One region of the [Clostridium] scindens ATCC 35704 genome, then DNA from elsewhere that is predicted to be linked to it. Evidence: riboswitches for the same ligand, from Rfam matches in the RefSeq annotation. Region 1 holds a riboswitch; the other holds the start of a gene.

Region 1 (7,331 bases):
TTTGAATCAAGGTTTATCTTAGGCTCCGGGAAGTATTCCCTGGAACTGATCCAGGCGGCAGTCGAAAAAGCGGGCGCGCAGATTATCACGCTGGCTCTTCGCCGCGCCAATGAAGGGGGGATGGCAAACATCCTGGACTATATCCCAAAGGGCGTGACGCTTCTGCCCAATACGTCGGGGGCAAGGAATGCCGAGGAGGCGGTGCGCATTGCCCGCCTGTCCAGAGAATTAGGCTGCGGCGACTTCGTGAAGGTGGAGGTGATCCATGATTCCAAATACCTTCTGCCGGATAACTATGAGACCATAAAGGCTACCGAGATTCTGGCAAAAGAAGGGTTCGTAGTAATGCCTTACATGTACCCGGACTTGAATGCCGCCAGGGACATGGCAAACGCAGGAGCTGCCTGCATTATGCCGCTTGGCGCGCCGATTGGCTCCAACAAGGGAATCTGCACGAAAGAATTCATTCAGATACTGATCGATGAGATCGACCTGCCCATCATCGTGGACGCCGGAATCGGCAGGCCTTCCCAGGCCTGCGAGGCGATGGAGATGGGGGCGGCTGCCGTGATGGCCAACACGGCGATTGCCACAGCTGGGGATATACCGGCTATGGCGGAAGCATTCAAGAAAGCAATTGAGGCCGGAAGGACGGCATATCTGTCAGGCATGGGAAGAGTTATGGACAAAGGCGCCAGCGCTTCTTCCCCATTGACAGGATTTTTGCAGGATTAGGAGGCAGTTATGAGTACAGACAATCATGTGAACGAAAGCATTTTAAACAGCGATATCAAGGAATGGCAGAAAAAGAACCGTATCGACCATATGGCCTATCTGCCGGGGATGGAAGTCCTGGAGTCAGAGGTGCAGGCGCAGGTGATCGAATCGATGAATGCCTATGATTATACGATATATACGGAAAAGGACATACGCCGGGCGTTGGAGCATGACAACCGTACGCCGGAGGATTTTGCGGCGCTTCTGTCCCCTGCGGCGCTGCCGCTTTTGGAGGAGATGGCGCAGCGTGCCAGAATCGAGACCAGGAAGCATTTTGGCAATGGCGTCTATATGTTCACGCCCATCTACATAGCCAATTACTGTGAGAACTTCTGTATATACTGCGGATTTAACTGCCACAACAAGATTAACCGGGCACAGTTGAACGAGGAAGAGATCGACAAGGAAATGCAGGAGATTGCCAAGACGGGCCTGCAGGAAATTCTCATTCTTACCGGCGAGAGCAGGAGCAAGTCTACCGTGGAATATATCGGCAAGGCCTGCCGGATTGCCCGTAAATATTTCAAGGTCATCGGGCTTGAAGTGTATCCGATGAATTCGGATGAATATGCCTATCTGCACGAATGCGGCGCGGACTATGTCACCGTGTTCCAGGAAACCTATAATTCGGAAAAGTACGAGACGCTTCATCTGGCCGGACATAAGCGGATATTCCCTTACCGCCTGAACGCCCAGGAAAGGGCCCTCAAAGGCGGCATGCGGGGCGTGGGATTTGCGGCTCTCTTAGGGCTGGATGACTTCCGCAAAGACGCATATGCCACAGGAATGCATGCCTACTTGCTGCAGCGGAAATATCCGCATGCGGAGATCGCATTCTCCTGTCCCCGCCTGCGTCCGATCATCAATAATGATAAGATTAACCCTATGGATGTGCACGAGCCCCAGCTCTTGCAGGTGGTGACGGCGTACCGCCTGTTCATGCCGTTTGCAAGCATTACCGTCTCCACCAGGGAATGTGCCCGCGTCAGGGACAACCTGGTAAATATTGCTGCTACGAAGATCTCCGCTGGCGTAAGCACCGGAATCGGGGAACATGTGGAAGATCTTGAGACGAAAGGGGACGACCAGTTCGAGATCTCCGACGGACGTTCTGTAGAAGAGGTGTATGAAGATCTGCTGCATCTGAATCTCCAGCCGGTGATGAATGACTATGTCTATGTGTAGGCCTGGGGTTGAGGAGGGACAGAAGGGTATGGGAATTCTCGGTAATAGCGAGGACTTTTATAGCCGTGTGATCGCCGTGACGAACCGGCATCTGTGTGCCGGGCCTTATCTGGAACAAATAGAAAGAATCTGCCGGAGACAGCCGGGGGCGGTTATCGTACGGGAAAAGGATATGGGGCCCGAAGATTATGAACTCCTGTATCGCCAGGTTCGGGAAATCTGCCAAACCTATGGCGTGCCGTGTATTGCCCATACCTACGCGAAGGCAGCGCTGCATGTAGGAAGCCGGGCGATTCACGTTCCTTTGCATTTACTTAAAGAAACTCCTAAGATCCGGGGACAGTTTGATATAATCGGAGTCTCCATCCATGGGAAGGAGGAGGCGCTTCTGGCGGAAAGATTGGGAGCCTCCTATCTTACTGCCGGACATATCTTTGCGACAGACTGCAAGAAAGGCGTGGCTCCAAGAGGCGTGGAATTCCTTGAGAATGTCTGCGAGGCAGTTTGCCTTCCCGTATATGCCATCGGGGGAATGAAAGGGGAAATAGGCTGCGTGGAGGAGATGATGGCCCATGGCGCCCGGGGAATCTGCGTGATGTCGGAATGCATGGGGTGGTAAAAGCGGGTTTGGACTTTACTTTTTTCTTTGTATGCAATATAATAGAAAAAAATTCCATATACAGGAATCTTAAGGAGGAGTCCTTTTGGAGAGATTAAATCAAATCATAGCCGAGAATCTGAAAGAGATACGGAAAGGAAAAGGATTGAGCCTGGAGCAGGCATCTGCTCTTACTTCTATCAGCAAGAGCATGCTCAGCCAGTTGGAGCGAGGGGAAGTAAATCCTACCATCTCTACCGTGTATAAACTTTCGCTGGGATTAAAAGTTCCAGTGACGGCATTTACACTAGATAAGCCCAAGCCGTTTTCCAAGACGGGCAAGTCCGAGGTCGTGCCGTTAAGCGGCGATGACGGAAGGTACAGGCTCTATCCCATCTTCAACTTCCGGGACGGACAGGACTTTGAGATATTCGATCTGGAATTTGACGAGGGAGGCATGATGCCAGGGAACCGGCAGATGAACGGAACCAGGGAATTCATTACTGTATATTCGGGACAGCTTACCTTAAGCTTCCAGGATCGGGAATATGTATTGGAAGCCGGGGAGGCAGCCTCCTATAACGCTTTCGACGATTATATCTATAAGAACACAGGAACCGGGATGGTGACTGCCAGCATAGTAGTCCATTACCCGAATTAGAAAGGAGCATTGCAGCATGGAGAATCAGAAGCAGCGCGTGTATGACGCATTGGACAAGTTGAAAATCAAGTATGAGGTGGTAGAGCACGAGCCGGTGCACACCATGGAAGACATGGACAGGCTTGGCCTGCCGGAAAAGGGAACCCTATGTAAGAATCTGTTCTTAAGAGATTCTAAGGGAAAGAGGCATTTCCTGGTGACTTGCGAGGAAAGCAAGAAGGTAGACTTAAAATCATTGGGAAGGCAGCTGGGAGGAGGAAACCTCAGCTTCGCTTCAGAAGACCGCCTGGAAAAATATCTGGGCCTTAAGCAGGGCAGCGTGTCTCCCTTTGGCCTCATGAACGATACCGACCATGCAGTAGAGTTCTTTATCGACAAAGACTTAAGCAGATGCAAGAGTCTGGGTATCCATCCGTTGGAAAATACGGCCACGGTATTTTTGTCTTTTAAGGATCTGGATAAGTTTTTGTGGGATCTGGATGTAGATGTGGTGAAGATTAAGTTGTGATTTTAGGGAAGTAGTGCCCGCCTCCAAGCCGCCCGGTACTTCGCTGGCAATCCCGCGAGGTGCAGGCGGTAATGACGCAAAAAATGATTTAAGGAAGTATCATCTTTACCATGAAAAAGGCCCTTGAAGGGCCTTTTCTTTTGCCAATACAATGAAATCATTCTGGTAAACCCCATATAACGCCTTTATAGATGCCCCCTGCGTAAAGCGTACAGAAACGCCGGCACTCACCGCAGAATTGCCAGTAAATTGCCGGTAGCCCGGGAGGGAGGAATCGCACCCCCTCCCTCCCGGGCGTACCACCAACTTACCGAATTCCTACACCAACCTGCTTCAACGCCTTTGCAACCGGGGGAATGGAGATGATCACCAAGGTGATGACTGCCTCAGCGCCCAGATATCCGCCCTGGTACATCGCGGAATATGCCCAGGGATTCATGCCTTTTGGAGCAAATGAGGCGAAGAAGATAACGCCGGACAAGGTCGAGCAGAGGAACCTTCCAAGAACGCCTGCAAAGTATCCAACCTGTAGGCCGTATTTTCGATTGCTGAAAAAGCCTGACAGGCCAAGAGCGCCGAAAGCCAGGGGATAATCCAGGATTACCTGGGGGATGGTCAGCATATAGGGATCAACGATGAATTGAAGCAGGCCATAGGCGGCGCCAGCCAGCAGACCATATTTGGGGCCGAACCAGTAGCCGATCAGACAGATAAACAGCATGGACATCAAAGTGATAGAGCCGCCCATTGGCATTTCCCATACTTTGATGTAGGATGTTACCATTGCAAGAGCGATTCCCATAGCAGAAAAAACGAGTTTCTTCGTTGCGGCGTGTGTTGCGCCGCTTTTTGTGATATTTGATTTTGACATATTATATTCTCCTTCCTTACGCCAGCATTACCCGGATCAAGTTCAAGGGTCTGCGCGTCTTCGCGCATCTCAGCCATATCAGCGCCCCATATGGGTCTTATGATAGGAGTCATGCCGGAAATTGTCAAGTAGGAGAGAAAGTTTATACTTTTTTTATTGCAAGTTAGGGGAATGAGAAGTAGAATAGAGAAGGTATTGATAGATGAAAGTGAGGAAGCGTATGGAACAACAACAGAACAGACAGGGTCAGGGCGGCCAGGTGCCACCTATGAAGCCGGAAAGTTATGGCAAGCGGCTGTGGCACCTGTGGGGGCCGGTCGTAATATGGCTGGTGATCGGGATACTCGTAAGCATGATTGCAGAGTATGCTTTGACTTCTGTGTATATAGTAAGCCATTATGGCAATGAATTGAATCAAGGAAGCAGCCTCAGCCAGACGATGGAACTGATGGAAAAGGACGGGGCTTCTATCATGAATGCTGTCGTCAAGCAGATGAATGCCTATTCTACTCCGATCAATGGAGTGCGGGCTCTGATCGTGATACCGGTTATGGCATTCCTGTTCCATAAAGACAGGGCAAAAGAGAAGGCAATGGGATTCCACCCCAATAAAAAGGCGCCTATCTGGAAATATTTCGCAGTCATTGTCATTGCCGCTGCTATGTGCCTGGGGCTGAATAACCTGATTACTATAGGGAATTTCTCGGCGGCCAGCGAAACTTATACAGAGACGCTGGAAGGAATGTATTCCGCGCCGCTGGCTTTGCAGATCGCGGTATTGGCAATCATCGTGCCCATCAGTGAAGAACTGGTATTTCGCGGGCTGCTTTTTAAGCGTTTTAGGGAAAATGGAGGATTCATGCAGGCAGCGCTGCTGTCGGCATTCGTATTTGGATGGATTCATAATAATATCGTCCAGATGATATACGGGTTTGTAATTGGAATGATGCTGGCTTATCTGTATGAGAAGTATGGCTCGGTAAAGGCGCCGATTCTGGCGCATATGTCTATGAATCTATTATCAGTGCTGGCGACGAAGTACAAACTGCTGGAATGGCTGGCAGAAGATGTTCTGCGTATCGGAATCGTAACGGTTGCGTGCGCGTCCATAGCCGCCACCATGTTTGTGTTCATCCAGAGAATAGAAGAGAAACCAGATATCCCGGGGAAATCCGAAGAACATGAGAATCTGGCAGCCGTATAAACTGCCAGATTCTTTGCTTTCATGAAATAAATAGTCTGATTATCTGACAATTTGAGAAAAGTTACGGTTTACAAGCCGGGGAAAATGTAGTATAGTAATAAAAAATTAAATGAAAGGACTGAATATATGAGCGGACAGAGCGCAAGCGGTCAATGTGGCTTGTACCGTCCCGGGTTTGAACATGATAACTGCGGAATCGGTGCAATCGTCAACATTAAAGGGCAAAAAAGTCATAGTACTGTGGCAAATGCATTAAAGATTGTAGAAAACTTAGAACATAGAGCTGGCAAGGATGCCGAAGGTAAGACAGGTGACGGAGTTGGAATCTTATTACAGATATCCCACAAGTTTTTCTCCAAAGTCTGCAAGCCTCTCGGCATCCTTTTAAGTTCACAGAGAGATTACGGAGTCGGGATGTTTTTCTTCCCTCAGGATGAGCTGAAGAGAAATCAGGCGAAGAAGATTTTCGAAGTAATCGTAAAAAAGGAAGGCATGAATTTCCTGGGCTGGAGGGAAGTGCCGGTTAAGGCGGAGGTCCTGGGAAGCCGTGCGCGGGAATGTATGCCCTGCATTATGCAGGGATTCATCGAGCGCCCGAAAAAGGTGGAGAAAGGCCTGGATTTTGACAGGCGGCTGTATGTGATCCGGCGGGTATTTGAGCAGAGCAGCGATGACACTTATGTGGCATCCCTGTCAAGCCGCACGATTGCCTACAAGGGAATGTTCCTGGTAGGCCAGCTGCGTTCGTTCTTCGAAGACCTGCAGGATGCGGACTACGAGTCCGCGATAGCTCTCGTGCATTCCAGGTTCAGCACCAATACGAACCCCAGTTGGGAAAGGGCGCATCCGAACCGGTTTATCGTACATAACGGAGAGATCAATACGATTCGCGGCAATGCGGACAAGATGCGGGCAAGGGAAGAGAACATGGAGTCAGAATACCTGAAGGGCGAGCTTCACAAGGTGCTGCCGGCCATCAATATCGCAGGATCTGACTCTGCCATGCTGGATAATGCCATTGAATTCATGGTGATGAGCGGGATGGACCTGCCGCTTGCCGTCATGATCGCGATTCCTGAACCTTGGGCCAATACGAAGAATATGTCCCAGGAGAAGAAGGATTTCTATCAATACTACGCCACCATGATGGAGCCGTGGGACGGGCCCGCGTCTATTCTTTTCTGCGACGGGGACTGCATGGGAGCCGTCCTTGACAGGAATGGCCTTCGTCCTTCCAGATATTATATCACGGATGATGACACACTGATCTTGTCTTCCGAGGTGGGTGTGCTTGATATTGACCCGGGCAAGATCGTCGTAAAAGAGCGCCTGCATCCTGGAAAGATGCTGCTTGTAGATACCGTGCAGGGAAAGGTGATCGACGATGAAGAACTGAAGGAGAGATACGCGAGCCGTCAGCCTTACGGAGAATGGCTTGACAGCAACCTGACAGAACTTAGCAGCCTTAAGATTCCAAACCAGAAGGTCCCGTCCTATACGCCGGAAGAATGCAAGCGCCTCCAAAAA
Region 2 (7,331 bases), 770 kb from region 1:
TTATGAAAAGTATATCTTTAGCTGGCATGATTTTTTAAGAAAGTGCGAAGAAGGATTAAACGGACTTGATGAAGAGCAGACAAGGATTCTCAACCTGTATGTCTTAAAGACCTTTTATCAGACCGCATATCCAAAAAACCCGCAGGCACAGGCATTTTACGAGGAGTATAGCCGCAGGCTTGCGCAGGCGAAGGAGACGCTGGGAATGGAGGTGTCCGCATGTATATAGCAGATCTGCATATTCACTCCCGCTATTCCCGGGCCACCAGCAAGGACTGTACCCCGGAGCATCTGGATCTTGGGGCAAGGCGCAAAGGAATCCACCTTGTGGGAACCGGGGACTTTACCCACCCCGCTTGGAGGGAAGAACTCAAGGAAAAACTTGTGCCGGCTGAAGACGGGCTCTATGTATTAAAGGAGGAGTACCGGATTCAGGACGAAACCTGTACAGATAGGATAATTCCCCGATTCGTGATTACCGGAGAGATCAGTTCCATCTATAAAAAGAACGGAAGAGTGAGGAAGGTACACAGCCTGATTCTGCTTCCTGGCCTTGAGGAGGCGGAGGTGATATCCAGGAAGTTGGAGGCCATCGGAAATATCCATTCTGATGGAAGGCCGATCCTGGGGCTGGACTGCCGCGACCTGCTGGAGATCGTGCTGGAACTCTGCCCCGAGGCGATCTTTGTCCCGGCCCATATCTGGACGCCTCATTTCTCATTGTTTGGCGCGTTCTCCGGATTTGATACGGTGGAAGAATGCTTCGGGGATTTGTCGCCCCATATTCATGCCATGGAGACCGGACTTTCTTCGGATCCGCCCATGAACTGGCGGGTATCCGCCCTGGATTCCTATCATCTGATCTCCAATTCGGACGCCCATTCTCCGGCGAAACTGGGAAGGGAGGCCAACCTTCTGGATATCGAGTTGTCCTATCAAGGTCTCTATGATGCGATCCAGAAAGGCCAGGGACTGACTGGCACCATAGAATTCTTTCCGGAAGAGGGGAAGTATCATTTTGACGGACATCGGAAATGCAACCTTTGCCTGAGTCCTCTGGACACGGAGAAATATCAGGGAATCTGCCCCGTGTGCGGCAGAAAGATTACCATCGGCGTATCCCACCGGGTAGAGCAACTGGCGGACCGGGCGGAAGGCTATGTAAGAGCGGATGCCAGGCCATTCGAGAGTCTGGTGCCTTTGCCGGAAGTCATCGGTGCTTCGGTAGGGCGCTCGGCAGCCAGCGCCAGGGTGCAGAAGGAATATCAGAACATGCTGCGACGCCTGGGGTCAGAATTCGATATCTTAAGAACCATGCCTTTGGAGGAAATACGCAGCGTGTCGGGATATTTGATATCCGAGGGAATCGGAAGGCTGCGGGATGGAAAGGTAGAGAGGATTCCGGGGTTTGACGGGGAGTATGGGACTATAAAATTATTCGCTCCTTCAGAAATAGAAAATACCAGCGGCCAGATGGACTTCTTCGATCTGCTGGGAGGAAAGAAAGAAGGCGATGGAAAAAGCGCCAAAGCAAAAGACAGGGTAAATGCAGCCATAGAAGATGGAATAACTTCCGCGAAAGCGAAGCAGCCAGAAGAAGACGGCAAGGAGCAAAGCTCAGGCACCAAATTGCCGCTGTCTGACAGGCTCAACCGCGAGCAGGAGAGGGCAGTACGGTCTACAGCCAGGACGGTAGCCGTAATCGCGGGGCCAGGCACGGGAAAGACCAAGACCTTGATCAGCCATATCCTGTATCTGATAGAAAATAGAAAAGTAAAGCCCGGGGAGATTACAGCGGTTACATTTACCAATCAGGCGGCGTCCCAGATGAGGGAGAGGCTCAGGAATGCCCTGGGAAAGAAGAAGCAGATCCATACGATGCAGATCGGAACCTTCCACGCCATCTGCCTGGCATTTCTGAAAGACCAGGGCAGGGAATTTTCTATCTTGGATGAAGAAGGGGCACAGGAGATCGCGCGCGGGCTCATTGAGGAATACCGGCTAAAGGACACGGTGAAGAAGTTCTTATGCAGGGTGTCTGCCTGGAAGGCAGAAGGAGAATTGCCGCAGGAGGACACAGACGCGTTCCTCGCCTATCAGAAATATCTGGAAGACAGGCAGCTTCTTGATTTTGACGACCTTCTGCTGGAGACATTAAAGATGATAGAAGAACCACAGGCTTCTGCGGGATGGGAGAAGCGTTTCTCCTATCTTCTGGCGGATGAGTTCCAGGACATCAATCCTTTGCAGTACCGCTTGCTTAAGGCATGGAATAAAAAAGGCCGCGAGTTGTTCGTGATCGGTGACCCGGATCAGTCCATCTATGGATTCCGAGGGGCAGATGCCAGATGCTTTGACCGGCTTGTCGAGGAACATGAGAGTACAGAGGTGATAAGGCTTGTAGAGAATTACCGTTCCACGCCTCAGATCCTGAATGCCGCTCTCGCAGTGATCTCCCATAATCCCGGAGAAGACAGAAGACTTGCTGCCAACCGGGAGGAAGGCGATAGGGCGCGCTTGGTGACGGCAGAGTCGGGGATGGGGGAAGCCATCTTTATTGTCAAGGAGATCAACCGCCTGGCCGGAGGAATCGGAATGCTGGAAGCCCATGAGTTATCCGGCGCCGTCAGGACAGAAGGCCGAGTCCGGGGATTTGACGAGATTGCCATATTGTACCGAGCCAACCATCAGGCAGATCTGCTGGAGAAATGCCTGAAGAAGGAAGGGATTCCATATATTGTGGCAGGAAGAGGATCATTTCTGCAGGAAGAAAAAGTACGGGGAAGCATCTGCTTCTTCCGTTATCTTGACAATCCCATGGATATCCTGGCGAAGGAGCAGTGCCTTAGACTTCTGTGGAATATGGATGGCAATCTGGCTGCGGAAGAAGTACTGGAAAGGATGGCGGGCAAGTATCGTCCTTTATACCAGAAGAAAAAGCCACAGAAGTTCCTGGAACTGTGGATGGAGGAACTGCAGCTGGAAGATAATGAGGCAGTGAAGAAGCTGGTGGGCATGGGTGTATTTTATAAGGCGATGCCGGAATTCATGTTGGCGGTCCAATTAGGCATAGAAAGCGATATTAAGCGGTGCGGGAACCGGAACTACGCTTCGGGCGCGGTCACCTTGATGACGCTTCACGGCGCGAAGGGACTGGAATTCCCGGTTACCTTTATCTATGGGGCAAGGAAGGGGCTGATTCCCCTGGAAAGTGAAAAAGGGACAACGGATCTGGAAGAGGAACGCAGGCTTCTGTATGTAGGCATGACAAGGGCGATGGAGGAATTGATTCTAACGACGTCAAAAGAGGCATCCGGTTTTCTGGAAGGGATGCCGCCAGAACTGATGGAGAGAGAAACGGCACACAAAAGGAGGGTAGAACAGTGCCATCAGATGAGTTTGTTTGAACTGTAAATGTAACGACTTGGACTATGTTTCACACAGAGAATGGAGGAATTCGTATGAGTGAAGAACAGGTAAAAAGGATGCATGATGGCAAAGGATTCATAGCGGCTCTGGACCAGAGCGGCGGCAGCACGCCAAAGGCCCTTAAAAATTACGGGATCGGCGAAGAACGGTATCAGTCGGAAGAAGAGATGTTTGACATGATCCATCAGAAGCGTACAAGGATTATCTGATTGAAAAGGGCATTCTTCCGATTCTGAAGGTCGATAAAGGACTTGCCGCCGAGGTGGACGGGGTGCGCCTTATGAAGCCAATCAATGGACTGGATGCTCTCCTTGAGCGGGCAAAGGAGCGCCATATATTCGGAACGAAGATGCGTTCCGTCATCAGCAGTTATAATGAGAAGGGAATCCATGAGATTGTCAAGCAGCAGTTCGCCTACGGCATCCAGATAGCAAAGGCGGGATTCGTGCCGATTCTGGAGCCGGAGGTAGACATCCACAGCCAGGAGAAGGGGAAGATCGAGTCGTTCCTGAAAGCAGAGATAGATAGGTATCTGGCCGATCTGGATGATGGCATCCGGATCATGTTCAAACTGACCATTCCCGATGAAGCCGGCCTGTACGACAGCATTGCCTCAGACACCCATGTAGTCCGGGTGGTCGCGCTTTCCGGCGGGTACAGCCGTGAGGAAGCCAATGAGAAGCTTGCGCAGAATCACCATATGATTGCCAGTTTCTCCAGAGCACTGACGGAGGGACTTACTGACTCCCAGACGGATGACGAGTTCAACGAGATGCTGAGGGAATCTATCCAGGCAATCTATGATGCTTCCATGGCATAGGAAAAGCATCTTGCAAGGACAAGGCCTGTATAGTATAATTAACGAAGGAACAACAGGGGTGCTCGCGTAAGCGGGCTGAGAGTAAGCTGTATCGCTTTAACCCATAACCTGATTTGGATAATGCCAACGTAGGGAGATATAGAAGTAAAGTGTAGGATTTTACTGCTGTAATGCTATCTGCGTTACAGCAGTTTTTAGTTTAAAGAATTCCTGCAGAATCTCTTCTGCCAGCATTCATCCATCTGTCATTCAAGAACAAAACGAAAGGGTGGTAAAAGAATGAGAAACTATGCAACACAGATGGAGGCGGCACGAAAAGGAATCGTGACCAAGGAACTGGAGACGGTAGCGAAAAAGGAGCGGATGACGGTGGAGGAACTGATGACTCTGGTAGCGTCCGGGAAAGTGGCAATCTGCGCCAACAAGAATCACGCATGTATCGACCCGGAGGGCGTAGGTTCCATGCTGAAGACCAAAATCAATGTGAACCTGGGCGTTTCCAGAGACTGCAAGGACTACAATGTGGAGATGGAGAAGGTCATGGAGGCAGTCAACATGGGAGCCCATGCGATTATGGACCTGTCTTCCCATGGGGATACGGTACCGTTCAGGCGCAAGCTTACTCATGAGTGTCCGGCTATGATTGGCACGGTACCGGTGTATGATTCCGTCATCCATTACCAGAGGGATCTGGACACACTGACTGCCAGGGATTTTATAGACGTGATCCGGCTGCACGCGCAAGACGGCGTGGATTTTGTGACTTTGCACTGCGGAATCACCAGGAAGACCATCGAGCAGGTGAAGAAGCATAAGCGTAAGATGAACATCGTATCCCGAGGCGGCTCCCTTGTATTTGCGTGGATGTGCATGACCGGGGAAGAGAATCCGTTCTATGAGTATTATGATGAGATCCTGGATATCTGCCGTGAATACGATGTGACCATATCCCTGGGAGACGCCTGCAGGCCCGGATGCCTTGCAGACGCTACGGATGTGTGCCAGATCGAGGAACTGGTGCGGCTGGGAGAACTGACGAAACGCGCGTGGGAAAAGGATGTCCAGGTCATGGTGGAAGGGCCGGGACATATGCCCATGGATCAGATTGCCGCGAATATGAAGGTACAGCAGTCTATCTGCCAGGGCGCCCCCTTCTATGTGCTGGGACCTCTGGTTACGGACATTGCGCCGGGCTATGACCATATCACTTCCGCGATCGGGGGAGCCATCGCCGCCGCTTCCGGCGCTGCATTCCTGTGCTACGTAACGCCGGCGGAGCACCTGGCCCTTCCGAATGTAGAGGATGTAAAGCAGGGGATCATTGCCTCCAAGATTGCGGCCCATGCGGCAGATATCGCAAAAGGCGTACGGGGCGCAAGAGAAATCGATGACCAGATGGCGGACGCGAGAAAAGCTCTTGACTGGGAGGCGCAGTGGGCCTGCTCCATTGACCCGGAGACGGCCAAAAGAATCCGGGAAGAGCGCAAGCCGGAGCACGAGGATACCTGTTCTATGTGCGGAAAGTTCTGTGCGGTGCGCAGCATGAATAAGGCGCTGGCAGGAGAACATATAGACATTTTGTAAGATATATGGATTCTGCCAAGGGGGACATGTGGTAAATGACTGTTCATTCGGGAGTGAAGATGTTATACTAAGGACTATAATCCACGGGAAAAATATCGTCATTAGAGCAGGAGGTATCATATGGGAGAATTATCAAAACTGCCGAATATCGGGCCCAAGGTAGAGGAACAGCTTCAGGAAGTAGGAATCACGACTTATGAGCAGTTGAAAGAGATGGGGAGCCAGCAGGCGTGGCTTAAGATCAAGGCGATTGATGATTCCGCCTGCATGCACCGCCTGCTCGCGCTGGAAGGCGCAATTCAAGGCATCAGAAAAAGCGAATTGTCTGTAGAGAAGAGAGCGGAACTAAAGGAGTTCTATAATGCCGCCAACTTGACGTTCCGATCGAAAAAAGATAGTATGTAATCAGCAAAGATAAAAACACAACGTATGCTTATGCATACAGTCCGGTTGGTAGTCCGGGCGCGGCACTGTGCTATTTGCGCGGGCTGTCAGTAACCTTCCTCCTTAGGTCGTCCATTCTTTTGCTTATGTTTTCATTAAGGAGGAAAAGAACATGGACAAAGTATTGGTAACACTGACGGTATTTTTTGAAGATCCTTTTTGGGTCGGCGTGGTGGAGAGGATCGCAGAAGGAAGTCTTTCGGCTTCGAAGATTACATTCGGAGCAGAGCCGAAGGATTATGAGGTCTGGGATATCCTGCTACGCGGTTATGACAGGTTACGCTTTAGTCCGGCTGTTGAAACGGCTGTAAAAGAGGCGAAAGTGAATCCAAAGCGCAGGCAGAAAGAGGCCCGCAGGCAGACGGAGGCCGCCGGGATCGGAACAAAATCCCAGCAGGCGCTGAAATTACAGCTGGAAGAGAGGAAGACGGAGCGTAAAAGCAGAAGCCGGGAGAAAAGAGAGGCGGAGCAGCTGCGCAAGTTTGAATTGAGGCAGCAGAAGAAAAAGGAGAAGCACAGGGGCCACTAGGCTCCCGTGCTTTTGCTGGTCAGAAGTACCAAAGGAGACGAAAAATGCTCATTATCATATCACCGGCAAAGAAAATGAATGTCAATACAGATGTATTCCCCTGCCAGGAACTCCCGGCTTTCCTTGACAAGACCCAGGAATTGTTAGATTATATGCAGTCATTGGATTATAGTCAATGCAAGACGATCTGGAAATGCAATGACAAGATCGCGGAACTGAATTACCGGCGTTTTAGCAAGATGGATTTGGAAAAATCGTTGACGCCAGCCATCCTGTCTTACGAAGGCATCCAGTATCAGTATATGGCTCCGGCGGTTATGGAGGAAGAAGCATTTGCCTATCTTCAGGAGCACCTTCGCATATTATCCGGATTCTATGGAATCTTAAAGCCGTTTGACGGCGTCGTGCCCTATCGGCTGGAGATGCAGGCCAAGATGGGGAATCATAGACAGCGCCCTTCGCTTGGCTCGCTGTATGAATTCTGGGGCAGCGCATTGGCAGATGCGTTATTTGAAGAGGATCAAT

The links. A riboswitch is a leader RNA that binds a small molecule or an ion and turns the genes downstream of it on or off. The one in region 1 is predicted to bind thiamine pyrophosphate.
Region 2: it holds a riboswitch for thiamine pyrophosphate, as region 1 does, so the genes downstream of both, thiC (phosphomethylpyrimidine synthase ThiC) here and thiT (energy-coupled thiamine transporter ThiT) in region 1, are expected to answer to the same signal.

What each region holds. Positions count from the first base shown of each region.
Region 1 is NZ_CP036170.1:2,639,227-2,646,557, forward strand. Features, by position in the region: gene HDCHBGLK_RS13655 (thiazole synthase) at 1-735, shown strand, start outside; gene thiH (2-iminoacetate synthase ThiH) at 745-1,962, shown strand; gene HDCHBGLK_RS13665 (thiamine phosphate synthase) at 1,991-2,581, shown strand; gene HDCHBGLK_RS13670 (helix-turn-helix domain-containing protein) at 2,667-3,221, shown strand; gene HDCHBGLK_RS13675 (prolyl-tRNA synthetase associated domain-containing protein) at 3,238-3,729, shown strand; gene thiT (energy-coupled thiamine transporter ThiT) at 4,037-4,600, opposite strand; TPP riboswitch at 4,597-4,699, opposite strand; gene HDCHBGLK_RS13685 (CPBP family intramembrane glutamic endopeptidase) at 4,803-5,804, shown strand; gene gltB (glutamate synthase large subunit) at 5,931-7,331, shown strand, end outside.
Region 2 is NZ_CP036170.1:1,873,393-1,880,723, forward strand. Features, by position in the region: gene HDCHBGLK_RS09555 (YkgJ family cysteine cluster protein) at 1-229, shown strand, start outside; gene HDCHBGLK_RS09560 (UvrD-helicase domain-containing protein) at 220-3,414, shown strand; partial or broken gene HDCHBGLK_RS09565 (fructose bisphosphate aldolase) at 3,462-4,249, shown strand; TPP riboswitch at 4,294-4,401, shown strand; gene thiC (phosphomethylpyrimidine synthase ThiC) at 4,529-5,833, shown strand; gene HDCHBGLK_RS09575 (TfoX/Sxy family protein) at 5,954-6,238, shown strand; gene HDCHBGLK_RS09580 (YjdF family protein) at 6,390-6,806, shown strand; gene yaaA (peroxide stress protein YaaA) at 6,851-7,331, shown strand, end outside.